Regions from separate parts of the Pseudomonas sp. Lz4W genome, predicted to be linked through region 1. Evidence: predicted binding sites of a transcription regulator. Region 1 holds the regulator's gene; each other region holds the start of a gene.
The links. Region 1 encodes FliA, which starts transcription of late flagellar genes. Its sites were predicted from a motif close to CTAAAGTTTNNNNNNNNNNNGCCGNTAA; they were not measured.
Positions count from the first base shown of each region.

Region 1 (4,590 bases):
GTCCATCAATTCCGAGTCGACGCCACGCTCACCCTTGCGCAGGATGTCGAAAACGTTCTCGGCGATGTGGCAGCACTCCACCAGCTCGTGGAGCTGGAGGAAGCCGGCGCCCCCTTTTACAGTGTGAAAACCGCGAAAAATTGCATTGAGCAAGTCCGCATCATCCGGTCGGCTTTCAAGCTCGACCAGCTGTTCGGACAGCAGCTCTAGAATCTCGCCGGCTTCAACCAGGAAATCCTGAAGGATTTCTTCATCGGCGCCGAAGCTCATGTACGTGCTCCTTGAAGTAGGACCTTTCGACGCCGGGACGGGTAACCCTTACCGCGCGCCTACTCAGTACCTAGAAACCTAAACTGGAAAGCAAATCGTCTACATCATCCTGGCCGGACACGACATCATCACGTTTATCGGCATGAATCTGCGGACCTTCACCCTTAGTCAGGTTTTTTTGCGAATTATTTTCTGCGAGCAGTGCCGCACGGTCGTGTTCGATCCCGGCAAAGCGATCGACCTGACTGGCCATCAGCACCAGCTTGAGCAAATTGCTTTCCACATCGGTCACCAACTGGGTGACACGCTTGATCACCTGACCGGTGAGGTCCTGGTAATCCTGGGCGAGCAATATGTCAGTGAGGTTGGCGGACACCACATGGTTGTCGGCTTCGCTGCGCGTCAAAAAACTGTCAACCCGCCGCGCCAGTTCGCGAAACTCCTCGGCGCCTACTTCGCGCCGCATAAAGCGGCCCCAGTCTGCGCTCAGGGCTTTAGCCTCGCTGCCCAGGCCATTGACCAGCGGCGTGCTGTTTTCTACCAGATCCATGGTTCGATTCGCCGCAGCTTCCGTGAGCTTCACAACATAAGCCAAACGCTCGGCTGCATCGGTGATCTGCGACACTTCTTCAGCGCGCGGCATGTTCGGATCGATGTGAAAGTTGACAATCGAGCTGTGCAACTCACGGGTCAGCTTGCCGACTTCCTGGTACAGGCCGCGATCGCGAGTCTGGTTCAGTTCATGAATCAGTTGCACGGCGTCGCCAAACTTGCCTTTCTCAAGGCTGTCGACCAATTCGCGGGCATGTTTTTTCAGGGTCGACTCAAACTCGCCCTGTGTCGCTTCTTGATGCTCCATAGCGCCCCCCGGGAAACCGTTCAACCGATGCGATCAAAGATTTTTTCGATCTTGTCTTTGAGTGCAAGGGCCGTGAACGGCTTGACCACATAGCCGTTGACCCCGGCCTGGGCCGCCTCGATGATTTGTTCGCGCTTGGCTTCAGCGGTCACCATCAGCACGGGCAGGTGCTTGAGTTTTTCGTCGGCACGCACATGGCGCAACAACTCGATACCGGTCATGCCCGGCATGTTCCAGTCCGTCACCAGAAAGTCGATGTGCCCCTGGTTGAGGATCGGCAACGCCGTGGTGCCGTCGTCCGCCTCCACCGTGTTGGTGAACCCGAGGTCACGCAACAGATTTTTAATGATCCGTCGCATCGTTGAGAAATCATCAACGATGAGGATCTTCATGTTCTTGTCCAATTCGACCTCCAAGCAGTCTTAAACGCGTTCAGTCTCTGGACGCGCCATTCAATCAATTCGATTTCGCACACGCCATAAATCAACTGTGGGAGCGGGCCTGACGCGATGCAGGCAACGCCGGTTAACTGATCCACCGCGTCGCGCCCATCGCGGGCAAGCCCGCTCCCACAATGAATCAGCGATTGCCCGCTGTTTTCAGTTCGCCCGCCACTGCCCCAGGCGTGCCCGCAGGCGGGCGGCGCACTGACTGTGCAGCTGGCTGACACGGGATTCGCTGACCCCCAGCACCTCGCCGATTTCCTTGAGGTTCAGTTCTTCGTCGTAATACAGCGCCAGGACCAGTCGCTCACGCTCCGGCAACAGGCTGATCGCGTCGGCCAGTGCTGTCTGGAAGCGTTCATCTTCCAGGTCCCGCGAGGGTTCCGGGTGAGCACTGGCACCATCCTCATGCAACCCTTCGTGCTCGCCGTCCTGCAACAGGTCGTCGAAACTGAACAGGCGGCTGCCCAGGGTGTCATTCAAAATGGCGTAATAATCATCAAGGCTTAACTGGAGTTCGGCCGCAACCTCGTGATCTTTAGCGTCACAACCGGTTTTTGCTTCAATTACCCGAATTGCGTCACTGACCATGCGGGTATTGCGGTGCACCGAGCGCGGCGCCCAGTCGCCCTTGCGCACTTCATCGAGCATCGCACCACGAATGCGGATACCGGCGTAGGTCTCGAAACTCGCGCCCTTGGTCGCGTCGTATTTGGTCGACACTTCGAGCAGGCCGATCATCCCGGCCTGGATCAGGTCGTCCACCTGCACGCTGGCGGGCAAACGCGCCAACAGGTGATAGGCGATACGCTTGACCAACGGTGCGTAGCGTTCGATCAGCTCATACTGGCTGTCACGCGACGCTTTGCTGTACATGCGATAGCCGCTGGCGGTCATCAGGGACGCCCTCCGCCTGCCTGTTGCACCAGGCGCTCGACAAAGAACTCCAGATGCCCCCGGGGATTGGCCGGCAGCGGCCAGGTGTCAACTTTCTGGGCGATGGCCTTGAACGCCAGGGAGCACTTGGAACGCGGAAATGCCTCGTACACGGCGCGCTGTTTTTGCACCGCCTTGCGCACACTCTCGTCGTAGGGAACGGCGCCCACGTATTGCAGGGCGACATCCAGAAAACGGTCGGTAACCTTGGTCAGTTTGGCGAACAGATTGCGCCCTTCCTGCGGGCTCTGGGCCATGTTGGCCAGCACCCGGAACCGGTTCATCCCGAAATCGCGGTTCAGCAGCTTGATCAGCGCGTAGGCATCGGTGATCGAAGTCGGTTCGTCACACACCACCAGCAGGACTTCCTGGGCGGCGCGCACAAAACTCACCACTGAGTCGCCGATCCCGGCTGCGGTATCGATCACCAGCACGTCGAGGTTATCGCCCAGGTCACTGAAGGCCTGGATCAAACCGGCATGCTGGGCCGGGCTCAGGTTGACCATGCTCTGGGTGCCCGACGCCGCCGGTACGATCCTGATCCCGCCAGGGCCCTGGAGCAGTACGTCGCGCAGCTCGCAACGACCCTCGACCACATCGGCCAGGGTGTACTTGGGGGTCAGCCCGAGCAGCACATCGACGTTTGCCAGGCCCAGGTCGGCATCCATCAACATGACGCGTCTGCCCATTTCGGCAAGCGCGATAGACAAGTTGACTGACACGTTAGTTTTACCGACGCCACCCTTGCCGCCGGTCACTGCGATCACCTGTACGGGATGCATGCTGCCCATGATCATTTTTTACCTTGTCTTTCTTAGACGCGGCTACAAAGGTTGGCTGCACGTGCCCCACTGGCACAACACCTTGCAGACCATCGATGTAGGTACATTGCTACGTAACCTTGAGTACCTCAGCCGACCTGTTTGGGAGGGCTTTGATAGATATCAGCGAACATGTCGGCCATGGCCTCTTCACTGGGTTCTTCCTGCATTTGCACACTCACGGCCCGGCTCACCAACTGGTGACGACGGGGCAAGTGAAGATCATCGGGGATCCGCGGACCATCCGTGAGGTAAGCCACCGGCAGCCCGTGCTGGATCGCCAGGCTCAGCACCTCCCCCAGACTCGCGGTTTCATCCAGCTTGGTCAGAATGCAACCGGCCAGCCCGCATCGTTTGTAACTGAGGTAAGCCGCCGTCAACACCTGTTTCTGACTGGTGGTCGCCAGTACCAGATAGTTGCGTGCCTTGATCCCGCGCCCCGCAAGACTTTCAAGCTGCAGGCGCAGTGCCGGATCGCTGGCCTGCAGGCCGGCGGTATCCACCAGCACCACGCGCTTGCGTACCAGCGGCTCAAGGGTCTGGCCCAACGACTGGCCAGGCGCAACGTGGGTCACGGGTACATTGAGAATTCGGCCCAGGGTCTTCAGTTGTTCCTGGGCACCGATACGAAAGCTGTCCATGCTCACCAGGGCAATATTTTGCGCGCCGTACTTGAGGACATAACGCGCTGCCAGCTTGGCCAGGGTAGTGGTTTTGCCCATGCCCGCAGGCCCCACCATGGCAATCACACCGCCCTCTTCCAGGGGTTCAAGCTCCGGGGTCGCGATCATCCGCGCCAGGTGGGCCAGCAACATCCGCCACGCCTGACGCGGTTCTTCAATTCCAGCCACTTGCGCCAGCAGATCCCGCGACAGCGGCCCGGACAAGCCAATGCGCTGTAAACGGCGCCACAAATTGGCTTGTGCAGGCTTGGCGGCCTGCAACTGGTTCCAGGCCAGCGAGCCCAACTGCACTTCGAGCAATTCGCGCAGCACATTGAGTTCCGAGCGCATGTTGTCAAAGGCGCGCTGGTCCATCGACGGCGCGGCCACAGGAGCAGGACGCGCCGGTTCCTGCGGCGCCGGCTCGGTCAACGGCTCGGCGGCGGTCAGCGGCAGACCGGCAAACAACTGGCGGCTGACATCGGCATCGCCATCCCCGCGCAAACTCAGTTCGGCCCGGGCCGAAACAATGCTGGACTGGGTTTTGCGCAGCTCTTCTTCCAGTTCCATATTCGGTACCCGCGGTGCCAGCGCCGACA
Region 1 is NZ_CP017432.1:3,305,097-3,309,686, forward strand. Features, by position in the region: gene B195_RS15035 (chemotaxis protein CheA) at 1-270, opposite strand, end outside; gene B195_RS15040 (protein phosphatase CheZ) at 341-1,129, opposite strand; gene B195_RS15045 (chemotaxis response regulator CheY) at 1,150-1,521, opposite strand; gene fliA (RNA polymerase sigma factor FliA) at 1,729-2,472, opposite strand; gene fleN (flagellar synthesis regulator FleN) at 2,469-3,299, opposite strand; gene flhF (flagellar biosynthesis protein FlhF) at 3,419-4,590, opposite strand, start outside.

Region 2 (4,590 bases), 130 kb from region 1:
GCTTTCCATCCAATGGAAAATCACCCTCCTCGCCGGACTCTGCCTGCTGGGTATCGTCGCTCTTCTGGTGGGACTTTCCCTCTATCGCATGGATTACACGGCCGATCTGGTGGAGGCCTCAAGCACGCAGATGCTCAATGAGTCCGCACAGGCCCGTATTGAGGCCCAGGGCGAAGCCCAGGCGTTGGCCATCAGTCGCCAATTTATGGACGCCTATCAATACGGCAACGGGTTTGCACGACAAGTCCTGTTTTTACGTGAGCAATCGGAAAAGCGCTTTCTGGATGCTTTCGATCTGCGTGAAGATCTGACCCGACAGGTGAAAGCGGCCCTGCAGGCCAATCCCGACTTGCTTGGTTTGTCCCTGGTGTTTGAAGCCAATGCGCTGGACGGCAAGGACCAGCTGTTCGACCATCAATCAGAGCTGGGCAGCAACGACAAGGGCCGTTTTGCCCTTTACTGGTCGCAACCGACGCCGGGCAAGCTGACGTCGATGGCACTGCCTGAAACCGACATGACCGATACCAGTACCGGGCCCAGCGGCCAGGCGAATAATTCATGGTTTACCTGCCCGCGTACGACGCTCCAGCCGTGCATTATCGAACCTTACTTTTACGCGATCGATGGGCAAAACGTTTTATTGACCAGCATCGTTTTTCCGCTGATGGTCAAGGGCAAGGTCATCGCCTCGCTCTCGGTTGATATCAACCTCAACAGCCTGCAAACCATGAGCCAGCTTGCCAGCCAGAAGCTTTACGACGGGCAGACCAGCGTCAGCATTGTCAGCTCGGCAGGCATATTGGCCGGCTTTAGCAGCGACGCGAGCAAGCTTGGCCAACGTCTGGATCAGATTGACGCCGACGATGGTGCCCGGTTGAGTCAACTGATGGCCAGCGGCGGTGAGCCCCAGAGCATTCATGGTCACCAGCGGTTGAAAATCCTGACCCCGTTCCTGCCGATCCCGGGCAGCAAGCCGTGGGGGGTGTTACTCGATGTGCCGGAAAAGGTACTGGTCGGGCCGGCCCAGGCGCTGCAAGCAGAACTGGACGAGCGCAATAAGGCAGGCACCCTGATTGAGCTGTGCCTGGGCTCTCTGGCAGCAATCATCGGCCTGCTGCTGGTATGGCTGATGGCCCGCAGTGTGACGCGACCGATTCTGGGGGTAGCGCGCATGCTTGAGGACATTGCCAGCGGCGAAGGCGATCTGACCCGACGCCTGGCCTACGACAAGCAGGACGAACTGGGCCAGCTGGCAGGCTGGTTCAACCGCTTCCTCGACAAGCTGCAGCCGATCATCGCCGAGGTGAAACATTCGGTTCAGGATGCCCGCAATACGGCCGATCAATCGGCGGCCATTGCCACCCAGACCAGTGCCGGCATGGAGCAGCAGTACCGCCAGGTCGATCAGGCTGCCACTGCCTCCCATGAAATGAGCGCTACGGCGCAAGATGTCGCACGCAGTGCGGCGCAGGCTGCTCAGGCAGCGCGCGATGCCGACCAGGCGACACGCCAGGGGCTGACCATCATTGACCGTACAACGTCCAGCATCGACCACCTGGCTGCCGACATGAGCGTAGCCATGACCCAGGTCGAAGGGTTGGCGGCCAATAGCGAAAAAATCGGTTCTGTACTGGAAGTGATTCGCGCGATTGCCGAGCAGACTAATTTACTCGCCCTCAATGCTGCGATCGAGGCGGCCCGAGCAGGCGAAGCCGGGCGCGGTTTTGCCGTGGTGGCTGACGAAGTGCGCAATTTGGCGCGACGAACCCAGGAGTCGGTGGAAGAAACCCGACAGGTGATTGAACAACTGCAAATCGGCACCAAGGATGTAGTGACGTCCATGGGCAACAGCCATCGCCAGGCCCAGGGCAGTGTCGAGCAGGTCGGTCAGGCAGTAACGGCATTGCAGCAAATCGGTGATGCCGTGAGCGTGATTACCGACATGAACTTGCAGATTGCCAGTGCCGCCGAAGAGCAGAGTGCAGTGGCTGAAGAGATCAACAGCAATGTGGCCACCATCCGCGATGTCACGGAATCATTGTCCGGACAGGCCAATGAGTCGGCACGGGTCAGCCAGTCGCTGAACTCACTGGCCAACCAGCAGCAAAAGTTGATGGATCAGTTCCGCGTCTGACCTGAAGTGGCATGATTGACGGCGGCCCCGGGGCCGCCGTCATTTTCAGCTCCTGCGGGCGGGTAGCCTGATCATCACCGACAAGCCGCCCAGCGCCCCCGTTTCAAGCTGCATTTCCCCACCCCAGACATCCACGATATCTCGCACAATGCCCAGGCCCAATCCATGGCCACTGGTTTGCTCGTCCAGCCGTGTTCCACGGCTGATGACCTGGTCGCGCTCTGTCTCGGGTATGCCCGGCCCATCGTCCTGGACTTCAATCTCATACCCGCCCGCGGTCTGGCGGATGTTCAGTTCTACTTGCGAATCCGCCCATTTGCAGGCGTTGTCCAATAGATTGCCGAGCAATTCGAGCATGTCTTCACGGTCCCAAGGCATGTGCAGTCCTGGACTGGTGTTTAGCCTTAACGCCAAATGCCCGCCGTGAATCATGCCAAGGGTCGCCATCAACCCCGGCATTTCGGCGTCGACATCGAATTGAGCGCCCGGCAAGGCATCGCCTGCCAGACGGGCACGATTAAGTTCCCGACTCATACGCTGCTGCATCTGCTCTAACTGATCGCGCAGGGTTTTCTGTATCTGGGGATAAGCATCCAGCCGGCTGTCCTTGGCCAGGCTGATTAATACTGCCAACGGAGTTTTTAACGCATGTCCCAGGTTGCCCAAGGCATTACGTGAACGCTTCAGATTGTCTTCAGTGTGGGCCAACAGGTGGTTTATCTGAGTGACTAAAGGCTCAAGCTCAAGGGGCACCTGGGCGTCGAGTTTCGAACGTTGTCCGGCCTGTAACTGTGCGATCTGCTTGCGGGCCGTTTCAAGTGGACGCAAAGCCCGATTAACCGTGAGCCGTTGCAGCAGCAAAATAACGATCAGGGCGAACACGCCAATGGCCAACCCTATGCGCTGAACCTGCATGAAGCTTTCGCGTATGGGTGTGTAGTCCTGGGCCACACTGATGGAAACCGCGTGGCCAAAACGCTGATAGTCACTGCGCAAGACCAGCAACATCTGCCCTTCGGGCCCCTCTTGCAACTTGCTGTCCAGGCCCGGATGACTGGGTCGCGGCAATTGAGCGTCCCAGAGTGAGCGCGAGCGCCAATGGATGTCACCAAACTGGATACTGAAGTAATGCCCGGAGAAAGGTCGATGGTAAGCCGGGGATAATCTGCGCTCATCCAGCTGCAAACCCTGGGGGCCCCGGCTCAAGGCAAGCAACAGGTTCTCGCTCTCGTTCTGTAGCCCCGACTCCAGATAGCGCTGAAGACCATTTTCAAATAGCCAGAGACTGACCTGACCGACCACCAGACCGGCAATCAACAGGACACTGATCAGACCCAGGCTCAAACGCCGCTGAATGGACTTCACTGGATGCCGGTACCAAAGATGTAGCCCTGCCCGCGACGAGTTTCGATCACTGTACGGCCCAGTTTTCGACGCAGATGGTTCACATGAACCTCCAGCACATTGGAGTCGCGCTCGGTCTCGCCATCATAGAGGTGCTCAGCCAGGTGGCTTTTGGACAGAATCTGTTGAGGATGCAGCATGAAGTATCGCAAAAGACGAAACTCGGCGGCGGTGAGCTGTATTTCAGCCCCCTCATTGATGACACATTGGCGCGACTCATCGAGTTGCAGTCCCGCGGATTTCAATAGCGGTTGATTCGACTGGCCATGGGATCGCCGTAATAACGCCTGCACCCGCAGTTGCAGCTCTTCTGGATGAAAAGGCTTGGTTACATAATCATCGGCACCGGCCTTCAGGCCATCAATGCGCTCCGACCAGGAACTGCGGGCGGTCAAAATCAGTACCGGTGTTGTCAGCCCTGTGGCACGCCATTGTTTAAGCACATCCAGACCTGGTAGCCCAGGTAGACCCAGATCGAGAATGATCAGGTCATATGGCTCGCTCTGCCCCTGATGCAAAGCATCACGACCGTCGGCCAGCCAGTCGACCGCATAACCCTGGCGAGTCAAGGAGGCCATCAGTTCATCGGCCAAAGGAACGTGATCTTCAACCAGCAACAAACGCATTAATCATCGACCTTATCTTTGAGCAATTGGCCATTACTGGCATTGAGCTTGATCTCTCGCACGACGCCACTCGGCGTTAACAATTCGACCTCATAAATATAAATGCCGTCATCCTCTTCCAGCTCTACCTCCAGCAGCTTTGCCCCTGGATGGCGCTGGAGAGCGCTTTGCAGGAGCTGCTCCAGAGGCAGTATTTCACCTTGCTCACGTAAACGTAATGCTTCGTCCTGCCCCAAGTCCCGCGCCAGGGTCAAAGAACAAAACGCACCAAGCATCAACGCTACAACCGTGCCCACTCGCACATGTACTCTCATCGCTAGCCTCAACGGCCTCTCCGGTGTATGTGTGTTTTCCCGCTACAAATGCGTAAACCATAGCGTTGCAGGCTTAACTGAAGCTGAATTGCTCACTCCGCTGGATAGGTGG
Region 2 is NZ_CP017432.1:3,439,146-3,443,735, forward strand. Features, by position in the region: partial or broken gene B195_RS23245 (HAMP domain-containing protein) at 1,130-1,276, shown strand; gene B195_RS23250 (methyl-accepting chemotaxis protein) at 1,379-2,134, shown strand; gene B195_RS15705 (ATP-binding protein) at 2,180-3,499, opposite strand; gene B195_RS15710 (response regulator transcription factor) at 3,496-4,164, opposite strand; gene B195_RS15715 (PepSY domain-containing protein) at 4,164-4,478, opposite strand.
Region 2: B195_RS23250 (methyl-accepting chemotaxis protein) is a predicted target of FliA. The motif match lies at 1,317-1,344, and genes of this name have one in related genera.

Region 3 (4,590 bases), 1.4 Mb from region 1:
GCGGCCAGCAGCAACGGGTGGCAATTGCCCGCGCCCTGGCGATGGAACCCAAGGTGATGCTGTTCGACGAGCCGACTTCGGCGCTTGACCCGGAAATGGTCGGCGAAGTGCTGGACGTGATGAAGACCCTGGCCCGTGAAGGCATGACCATGGTCTGTGTGACCCACGAGATGGGCTTTGCCCGTGAAGTGGCCAATCGCGTGCTGTTCTTTGATCACGGCAAGCTGCTGGAGGATTCCGCCCCGGAAGACTTCTTCAACTCGCCCAAAGACCTGCGGGCCCAGGCGTTCCTGCGTCAGGTGCTGTAAAACCCCAACCCTGCAGGGGCTCGCTCCTGCAGGGTTATCAGACTTCAGACCTTGAAGCGTGCCACCAGCGCCTGCAGGTGCGCACCCAGGCGCGCCAGCTCAACGCTGGACGCCGCGGTCTCTTCGCTTGCCGCTGCCGTCTGCTCTGACACGTCACGCACATTCAGCACGCTGCGGTTGATCTCTTCAGCGACGGCGCTTTGTTGTTCGGCGGCCGCCGCAATCTGTTGGTTCATGCCCTGAATGGTCGACACCGTGCGGGTGATGCTGCCCAGCGCTTCGCCTGCACGACGGGTGAGTTCAACGCTGCTGTCGGTCAGGATACGGCTGCTGTCCATGCTGCTGGAGGCCTGCCGGGTACCGCTTTGCAGGCCTTCAATGAGCTCTTCGATCTCTTCGGTGGATTTTTGCGTGCGCTGCGCCAGGCTGCGTACCTCGTCGGCTACCACCGCAAAGCCACGGCCTGCCTCACCGGCGCGGGCGGCCTCGATGGCGGCATTGAGCGCCAGCAGGTTGGTTTGCTGGGCCACCGACTTGATCACATCGAGCACGCTGCCGATCTTGTCACTTTCGCGCTTGAGATGGTCCATGGCTTCGGTGGAGTGGCCCACTTCAATCGCCAGTTTCTCGATCTGGGCAATGGCTTCACCGACCACTTTGTCGCCTTCACGGGACTGCTGGTCGGCAACAACAGCGGCTTCTGAGGCCTCTTCGGCATTGCGCGCCACTTCCTGCACCGTTGCCGCCATTTCGTGCATGGCGGTAGCGACTTGATCGGTTTCGACTTTCTGGCTGTTGACCCCGGCACTGGTCTGTTCGGTCACGGCTGAGAGTTCTTCGGCCGCGCTGGCAATCTGGGTCACGCCATCGCTGATGCCCCCGATCAGTTCGCGCAGACCTTCGGTCATCCTTTGCACGGCGTGCTGCAATTGCCCCAGCTCGTCGCGGCGAGCGGTGGGGTTGTCATGGCTCAGGTCGCCTGCGGCGATCCACTCAACGGTCTTGAGCGTGCGCTGCAGCGGGATGACGATCTGCCGGGTAATAACCCAGGCAGCAATGATGCCCAGTACCAGCGCCAGTAATGTACAACCTATGAGCAGGTTCTCGGCCTGCTGGCTGTCCTGGTCGCGTTTTTCGGTTTGCAGGGTCGAAAGCTTCTGGCTCAGATCGATCAGGGTGCTGCCTTGCTGCTGCATGCGCGTCAGCGCCCGGGCACTGGCGACTTGAGCATCGCGAAAGCCGGTCACGGCGGCCCGATAGTTTTGCATGGCCAGCGTGGCTTGCTGCAAGTGGCTCAGATGTTCGTCGGGGAGCCTGGCGGGCAGGCTGTCGAGTTCTTTGAGCGCATGGTCGATGGCATCCAGGGCGGGCTGCTCGGCCTCGGGGCTGGCGCTATAGGTGTAGCCACGCACCTGGAACCTGGCTTGCTGAAGCAGTTTTTGCAGTTCGATGACGCTCTTGTACTGCGCCAGGCTGTCGCTTTGCAGCAAGGTCTGCTCAATGTCTGCAACGCTGGCGACGGCGCTGTCGGCGGTACTGCCGAGCAGTACGCGGTTGGCTTCACGTGCTTGAGTGGCCAGCCCGGAGTCGGCGAATGCGCTTTTGTATTCGGCCACCGCGGCGAGCTGTTGCTCGACCAGGGCCAGCTCCGCAGGATCGGTGAGCTGGCGGCGCGACAGGTCCAGCGTCTGGTCCAGGGCGGTCAACTGGCCATTTACCTCGGCGTTGCCTTTTTCACCCTTGTCCCGCTCGTAGTCCAGACGTGCAATGCGCAAGTCTTTGGTCAGCTCGATGGTCTTTGATATGTTGGCCAGCTTGTCACCGCGGTCGATCACTGAAACCAGACCCTTCCAACCGATTGCGCTTATCAGCACTGTTAAAACCAGCACCAGACCAAATCCCAGGCCCAGCTTGCGATTAACACCGATATTGCCCAGTAGTCTGGCCAGTTGACGGTACATGATGAAACTCCTTTTATGACGCGAGCAGCCTGACGGGAAGCCGTCCATTGCTTTGCGTTCTTCACGGGTATCAGGGCATCGGCGTGGCGCAGGGGAACTGAAGCGGGGGGTGTTGAATGTGTGACCGAGGCCTCAAACCCGCAGCGCAACTTCGTAGTCGCCGAGGAACGAGGCTGCGATGGCTGCGAAGCTGGCCCCGGGGGGGCGCAGCCTCGCTCATAGTCAGCGACTAGGTGGCAGGGCTCAGAACAGCCGGGCGAGAAGGGCGGTGACGGCGGTTTCGACCCGCAGGATGCGCGCGCCGAGTTGCACCGGTTGCAGGCCGGCTTTGGCCAGCAGGTCGATTTCGTACGGAATCCAGCCGCCTTCCGGGCCGATAGCCAGGGTCACGGCTTGATCCAGGCCGCGTGGGCACGCGGGGTAATCACCGGGGTGGCCAACCAGGCCCAGTGTGCCTTCGACCAGTTGTGGCAGGCGGTCTTCGACGAACGGCTTGAAACGTTTTTCGATGATGATTTCAGGCAGCACGCTGTCGCGGGACTGCTCCAGCCCCAGAATCAGCTGTTCGCGAATTGCTTCGGGCTCCAGAAACGGGGTCTGCCAAAAGCTTTTTTCGACCCGGTAACTGTTCATCAGAACCACCCTGGGCACGCCCATCGAGGCAACTGTCTGCAGGACCCGGCGCAACATCTTCGGGCGCGGCAGGGCCAGTAACAGGGTCAGGGGCAGTTTGTCGGGCGGCGGCTGGTCGAGGTTGTGGATAACCAGTTCGGCTTCTTTGGCCTCCAGGCGCACCAGTTCGGCGCTGCCCATTAAACCGCCGATGCGTCCGACCCGCAGGTTGTCGCCCACTGCCGCACGGTGCACTTCCTGCATGTGAGTCAGGCGCCGATCGCGCAGGATCACGCGATCGGCGGCAATGAAATCAGCCTCTTCGAGGAGCAGCAGGTTCACGCTTGCGGTGCTGGCGGCTGGGCGTTGCTGTCGTTCTCGGGCTGTTCGTCCGGGTGATCGCCACGCTTGTTTTTGCTGATCAGGCTGCCGAACAGAATGCCGATTTCAAACAGCATCCACATCGGAATCGCCAGCAGGGTCTGGGAGAAGATGTCCGGCGGGGTCAGGATCATGCCGACTACAAAGCAGCCGATAATCACGTACGGCCGGATTTTGCGCAGGTATTTGACGTCGACAATTCCGATCCATACCAGCAGCACCACTGCCACCGGGATTTCAAAGGCTACGCCAAAGGCAAAAAACAGGGTCATGACGAAATCAAGGTAGCTACTGATGTCGGTCATCATGGCCACGCCTTCCGGTGTCGCGGAGGCGAAGAACTTGAACACCAGCGGGAACACCAGGAAATAGGCGAACGCCATGCCGGCGTAGAACAGGAAGATGCTGGAGATCAGCAGCGGCACGGCAATGCGCTTTTCGTGCTTGTACAGGCCGGGGGCGATAAAGCCCCAGATCTGATGCAGGATCACCGGGATCGCTATAAACAGCGACACCATCATGGTCAGCTTGAGCGGTGTGAGGAACGGCGATGCCACGTCGGTGGCGATCATCGTGGCGCCCACCGGCAGGTATTCACGCAATGGCGTGGAAACCAGGGTGTAGATCTGCTGGGTGAAGGCGAACAACCCGATGAAGATCAGAAAAATCGCGGCGATGCAGCGCAGCAGGCGGGTGCGCAGCTCGGTCAGATGCGAAACCAGCGGCATTGGCTGGTCGTGTTCAGGCTTATCGCTCATGCGCTTAGGGGGCTCGCGGTGGCAGGGTAGGGTCGTGTGGCACTGCCGGTTGAAGTGCAGGCCCGGACTCGGTCTTGCTCAGGCTGACCGGAGCAGGGGCCGGCGGCTCTGCGGGCTCGGGCTGCGCAGGTGCGGCCAAAGGCTCGGTCGGCATCACAGGCGGCACAGGCGGCTGGAGCGGGGCCAGAATCTTCTTGGCTTCTTCTTCCATCGACAGGATGTGCTCGTTGTGCAGTTGCCGACGAATTTCGTCGGCGCCGATTTCACGCTCAACTTCCTGTTTGATCGCATTGAAGCTGCGTTTCAAGCGGCCGATCCACAGCCCCGCCGTGCGTGCTGCTCCCGGCAGGCGCTCGGGGCCGAGCACCAACAGGGCCACCAGGCCGACGAGCAGCAGTTCACTGAAGCTGATACCGAACATTATTTTTGGCTCACACGTCTTTGCGGGTCGGCTCTTCGACTTTCTGGGCCTGCACGTCAATGGTGTGCGGCTCGTTGAGGGTCGAAGTGGTGTGTGGCTGCGGTGCGGCCGTTGGCTGTGCAGGCGGCACTACCGGTTCGGCAGGCTTC
Region 3 is NZ_CP017432.1:4,670,728-4,675,317, reverse strand. Features, by position in the region: gene B195_RS21270 (amino acid ABC transporter ATP-binding protein) at 1-308, shown strand, start outside; gene B195_RS21265 (methyl-accepting chemotaxis protein) at 353-2,269, opposite strand; gene B195_RS21260 (16S rRNA (uracil(1498)-N(3))-methyltransferase) at 2,513-3,223, opposite strand; gene tatC (twin-arginine translocase subunit TatC) at 3,220-4,020, opposite strand; gene tatB (Sec-independent protein translocase protein TatB) at 4,025-4,441, opposite strand; gene B195_RS21245 (twin-arginine translocase TatA/TatE family subunit) at 4,452-4,590, opposite strand, start outside.
Region 3: B195_RS21265 (methyl-accepting chemotaxis protein) is a predicted target of FliA. The motif match lies at 2,345-2,372, and genes of this name have one in related genera.

Region 4 (4,590 bases), 1.2 Mb from region 1:
CGGCGGGGCTGCGCGCATCCCAAATTGCCAGGTCAGCCGCGCCCAGGCGGCTTTGCAGGTACTCGCGGGTGGCAGTGGGGGCGTCGTGCAACGTCAGCGGCAACGGGCCACCGACTGCAGGCGGCACAGTGCTCGACACCGGGCAACCTTCCGCGACCCAGGCGTGAATGCCGCCATCCAGATAGTGGTAAGCCTTGTGTCCGATCACGTCGAGCAACCAGATAAAACGGCCGGCCCAACCGCCGCCTTCGTCGTCATACACCACGTAGACCGCGTCGGGGTTGTGCCCCAGTTCGCCGAACAGCGCCTCCAGAGAAGCCTGGCCCGGCAGCAGGCCGGGTGCCGGGGGCTGGCCCAGTTGGGTGCGTTTGGGGTCGACGAAACGGGCACCCGGAATATGCCCGGACTCGTAGCGTGCGACGCTGGTCAGGTCGACCACAATCAGTTCGGGGTTATCCAGCCGTGCGAGCAGGTCGCCGGGCTCGATGACCAACGGCAAACCAGAGAAGTCAGGCATGTGAGGTCTCCAGAGCGAAAAAAGGAGGGATTGTAGCGCAAGGGCTAGCGCCCGCGCGTGCTAAAGCTATTCAGGGCTTTCTCGATGCATTGCGCGGTTTTGCCAAATGCTTGCACGCTGGTCTCGGAAAACGGGCCGCCACCCTGGTCCGCCAGTATCAGCATCACGACGCGGCCACTGTTGCCCAGCGAGCGTAGCAGCAGATGCTCGCCGGGGAACAGCTGGCGCAGGTTGGCGGGCATGACCGCAGAAATCGTCGCGTTGTTTTCCGGCGTCAGGCGAACTTGCGCCGGTTGCGTCATCAAACGTTGCAAGGCGGTGCTTTCACTGACGGTAAAGCTCATGTCGAAGGCTGCTTTCGGCAGTCCGGATATCTGGAAAACTCGCAGTGTGGTTGCGCTCTTGTCGGCCATCAGCAGCATCACCCGGCGCATGCCGCATGCCAGCAGGGCCTCGCGAGCGCAGGTGGTCAGGTGCATTGCGTTGGCGAAGGTGCTCGGCTCTGCCAGCAATTGCCCGCACAGCTTGCGCCATGTGGCCAGCGCCTCGGCAGAGGGTGGCGCGGCAGGCTGGCCGGGACTGCTGCGGCGGCTGTCCCACGGCCATAGCAGTGCTTGGGCCGGGTGCCAGAGGTCGGGCACCGAGTGATAGCGGGCGCTGCTTGCGGCGTTTTGGTGAACCAGCTGCTGCACTTCATCCAGGGTTGTCTGCAGGTACAGCGCGGTGAGCAACTGCCAGCGCACATTGTGCGGGGTATCCCAGCCCGATTGCGCCGACAGCGCCAGAGCATTGGCCAGCAGCACGCTATTGGCGGGGTGATTGAGCCAGCGCCGCAGTGCCGGATCGGCGTCCAGTCGTTGTTGCTGGCGTAACCCGTCATGGTTGTTGCGGGCGATGTGCAGCACGCTGACCAGGGTGCGCTGCTCTTCAATGATGACCGTATAACCCTGTAGCACCCATGCCGGCAGGCGCCACAATTGCGCCAGCGCCCGGCAGATATCGAACAGCCGTACACCGAACAGCTCTTGCTCGACGTCACTGGCGCGCTCGCCTTTGTGGATGACCCGCTGTTCCCATTCTTCGAGCAGTTCTGGATGGGTCAGCGCCAAAGCCCACAAGGGTGAGAGAAACAGCAGGCTGCCCCAGTAGATTTCTTGCCACAGCCGCGCCAGACGATTGCCGAACAGGCCGACGGCCTGTTGCGCCGCGTGCTGGCTGATGAGCTGGATTTGCCGGAACCCCGGGGGGATTTCTTCCTGGCTCAGGGTGTTCATGTGCTCAAGCAATCTCTGGGTACGTTGCAGGCCCAGTCGGTTGATGGCCACTTCCAGGCTCTCGGCCGGTTCGCTCAGGCTGCTTTGCAGGTGCTGGTTGGCTTCGCGAATCAGGGTCAGGGCCAGTGCCGGGCTGTCTTGTATCAGCTCGGCAATCTCGCGCAATGAGCGGCGATTGTCGTTGAGGGCTTTGCACACCAGCCCATGGCTATGCTGCGGGATTGGCAAGCGGGCGGCGTTGAGCCGCTCGACCCAGGCATCCAGGGTTGCAGGTGTTGAGGTCGGGCTGGTGGTTTCACTGGTCATGATGGGAGCTGGTCATCATCAATTTGTTACTCGCGCCAAAAGGGCTGAACGGCTTTTCGCCTTTACCGGCTATAGTCTGGCGCAGATTTGCCGATAAGGAGAAGTAGAGTTTCACCGCGCTTGAATATGACCTTGAACCCGACTCAATAAGTACTTTTATATCTATGGCTAAAATTATCGGCATCATCGTTGTATTCGCGAGCGTACTCGGCGGGTACGTGCTTTCCCACGGCAAGATCGGGGCGCTGATTCAGCCGTTCGAGGTCCTGATTATTGGCGGGGCGGCGTTCGGTGCATTCCTGCAGGCCAATCCCGGTTACATGACCATGCACGTGATCAAAAAATCACTGGGTATGTTCGGCTCGCGTTTTACCCACACTTTTTATCTGGAAGTGCTGGGCCTGATTTACGAGATTCTCAATAAAAGCCGTCGCGAAGGCATGATGGCCATTGAGGCCGATATTGAGGATGCGGCGGCCAGTCCTATCTTCGCCAAGTACCCCACCGTGCTCAAAGACGAGCGCATGACAGCCTTTGTCTGTGATTACCTGCGCATCATGTCGTCGGGCAACATGGCGCCCCACGAGCTTGAAGGGCTGTTCGACATGGAGTTGTTCAACCTCAAGGAAGAGCTGGAGCATCCCTCCCACGCCGTCAACGGGATTGCCGACGGCATGCCGGGTTTCGGTATCGTGGCGGCGGTTCTGGGGATCGTGGTGACCATGGCTTCCTTGGGGGAGGGTGATCAGGCCGCCATTGGCCAGCACGTAGGCGCGGCGTTGGTGGGCACATTCTTCGGTATTCTGGCGGCCTATGGTTTCTTTGGCCCGCTGGCCACAGCGCTGGCGCACGATGCCAAAGAGGAGCTCAACATTTACGAGTCGATCAAGGCCTCACTGGTGGCATCGGCCTCCGGCATGCCGCCGTCGCTGGCGGTCGAGTTCGGGCGCAAAGTGTTGTATCCCAAACACCGGCCGAGCTTTGCCGAGCTGGAACAAGTGGTTCGCGGTCGCTGATTTATGGAAAACAATCAGCCGATCATCATCAAGCGCGTCAAGCGCTACGCTTCGGGTCATCACGGCGGCGCCTGGAAAATTGCCTTCGCGGACTTCGCTACGGCAATGATGGCGTTCTTTCTGGTGATGTGGCTAATGACAGCCGCCACGCCGGAACAAAAAATCGCCATCGGCGGCTACTTCAAGGACCCGATCGGGTTCAGTGACAGCGGCACGCCCTACACCATCGACCTGGGCGGCACCCCAGCGCTGGCGCCGGACAAAACACTCAACCCCGAAGAACAGATGCAGCCCCAGCCCGACAAGGTTGAGGTCGATTCCGATCAGGCTGAAAGCGTGGCGGAGCAAATAGAGAAAGAACGTCTTGAGCTGCTGCTTCAGGAGTTGCAGAACAAGGTCGAAGAAAACCCGCAATTGCGCAAGTTCAAGGACCAGCTGCTGTTTGAAATCACCCCGGACGGTCTGCGGATCCAGATCATGGATGCCGAAAACAGGCCGATGTTCGATGTCGGCAGTGCGCGGCTCAAGCCGTACTTCGAAGATATCTTGCTGGCCCTGGCTGACACCATCAAAGCAGTGCCCAACAAGATCAGTATCAGCGGTCATACGGACGCCACGCCTTATGCCGGCAGTGGTGATTTCGGCAATTGGGAGTTGTCGTCCAACCGTGCCAATGCGGCCCGGCGCGCACTTGTGGTCGGTAGCTACCCGCAGAACCAGGTGGCGCGGGTAGTGGGCTATGCCTCATCGGTGCTGTTTGACAAGGCCAACCCGACCAATCCGGTCAACCGCCGTATCGACATCGTGGTCCTGACCAGGAAGGCGCAACAAGCGATTGAGGGTGAGCAGGGCATTGAGCCGGTCAAGGCACAAGAGCTGCCCAAGGCGCCGATAGATCCGACGGCCTTGCCAGCGGATCAGCAGCCGATGCCGGCCCATGAGCCGCGCCAGAAGCTCAACCTCTTCGACGATAAAGTGCCGGATCCAGCCAGACCCTGACCTGCAGGAGCGTGCTTGCAGCTCGCGCCTGCAGGGTTGGCGGGGTTAGTAGCTTGACTCGGGCAGGCTGGCAATGATCGAGCGATAGCTGTTCATGCGTTGCTGCTGTACGCGGCCATCTTCCAGTGCCATCAGCAATGCACAGCCCGGCTCGCGGTCGTGCTTGCAGTCGCGGAAGCGGCAGCGGCCGATCAGGTCGTTGAACTCGATAAAGCCCGCTTCAACATCAGCCCGGCTCACGTGGCCCAGACCGAATTCGCGAATGCCCGGGGAGTCGATCAGATCGCCGCCGCCGGGAAAGTGGAACAGGCGCGCGGTGGTGGTGGTGTGCGTACCCTGGCCCGACACTTCGGACAATGGCCCGACCCGCAGGTTGACCTCAGGCAGCAGGCTGTTGACCAAGGACGACTTGCCCACGCCCGACTGACCCACAAACACGCTGATATGGCCGTCCAGTTGCGCTTGCAACTGCTGCATG
Region 4 is NZ_CP017432.1:4,532,993-4,537,582, reverse strand. Features, by position in the region: gene B195_RS20705 (rhodanese-like domain-containing protein) at 1-517, opposite strand, end outside; gene B195_RS20700 (HDOD domain-containing protein) at 562-2,097, opposite strand; gene motA (flagellar motor stator protein MotA) at 2,262-3,113, shown strand; gene motB (flagellar motor protein MotB) at 3,117-4,112, shown strand; gene rsgA (small ribosomal subunit biogenesis GTPase RsgA) at 4,158-4,590, opposite strand, start outside.
Region 4: motA (flagellar motor stator protein MotA) is a predicted target of FliA. The motif match lies at 2,167-2,194, and genes of this name have one in related genera.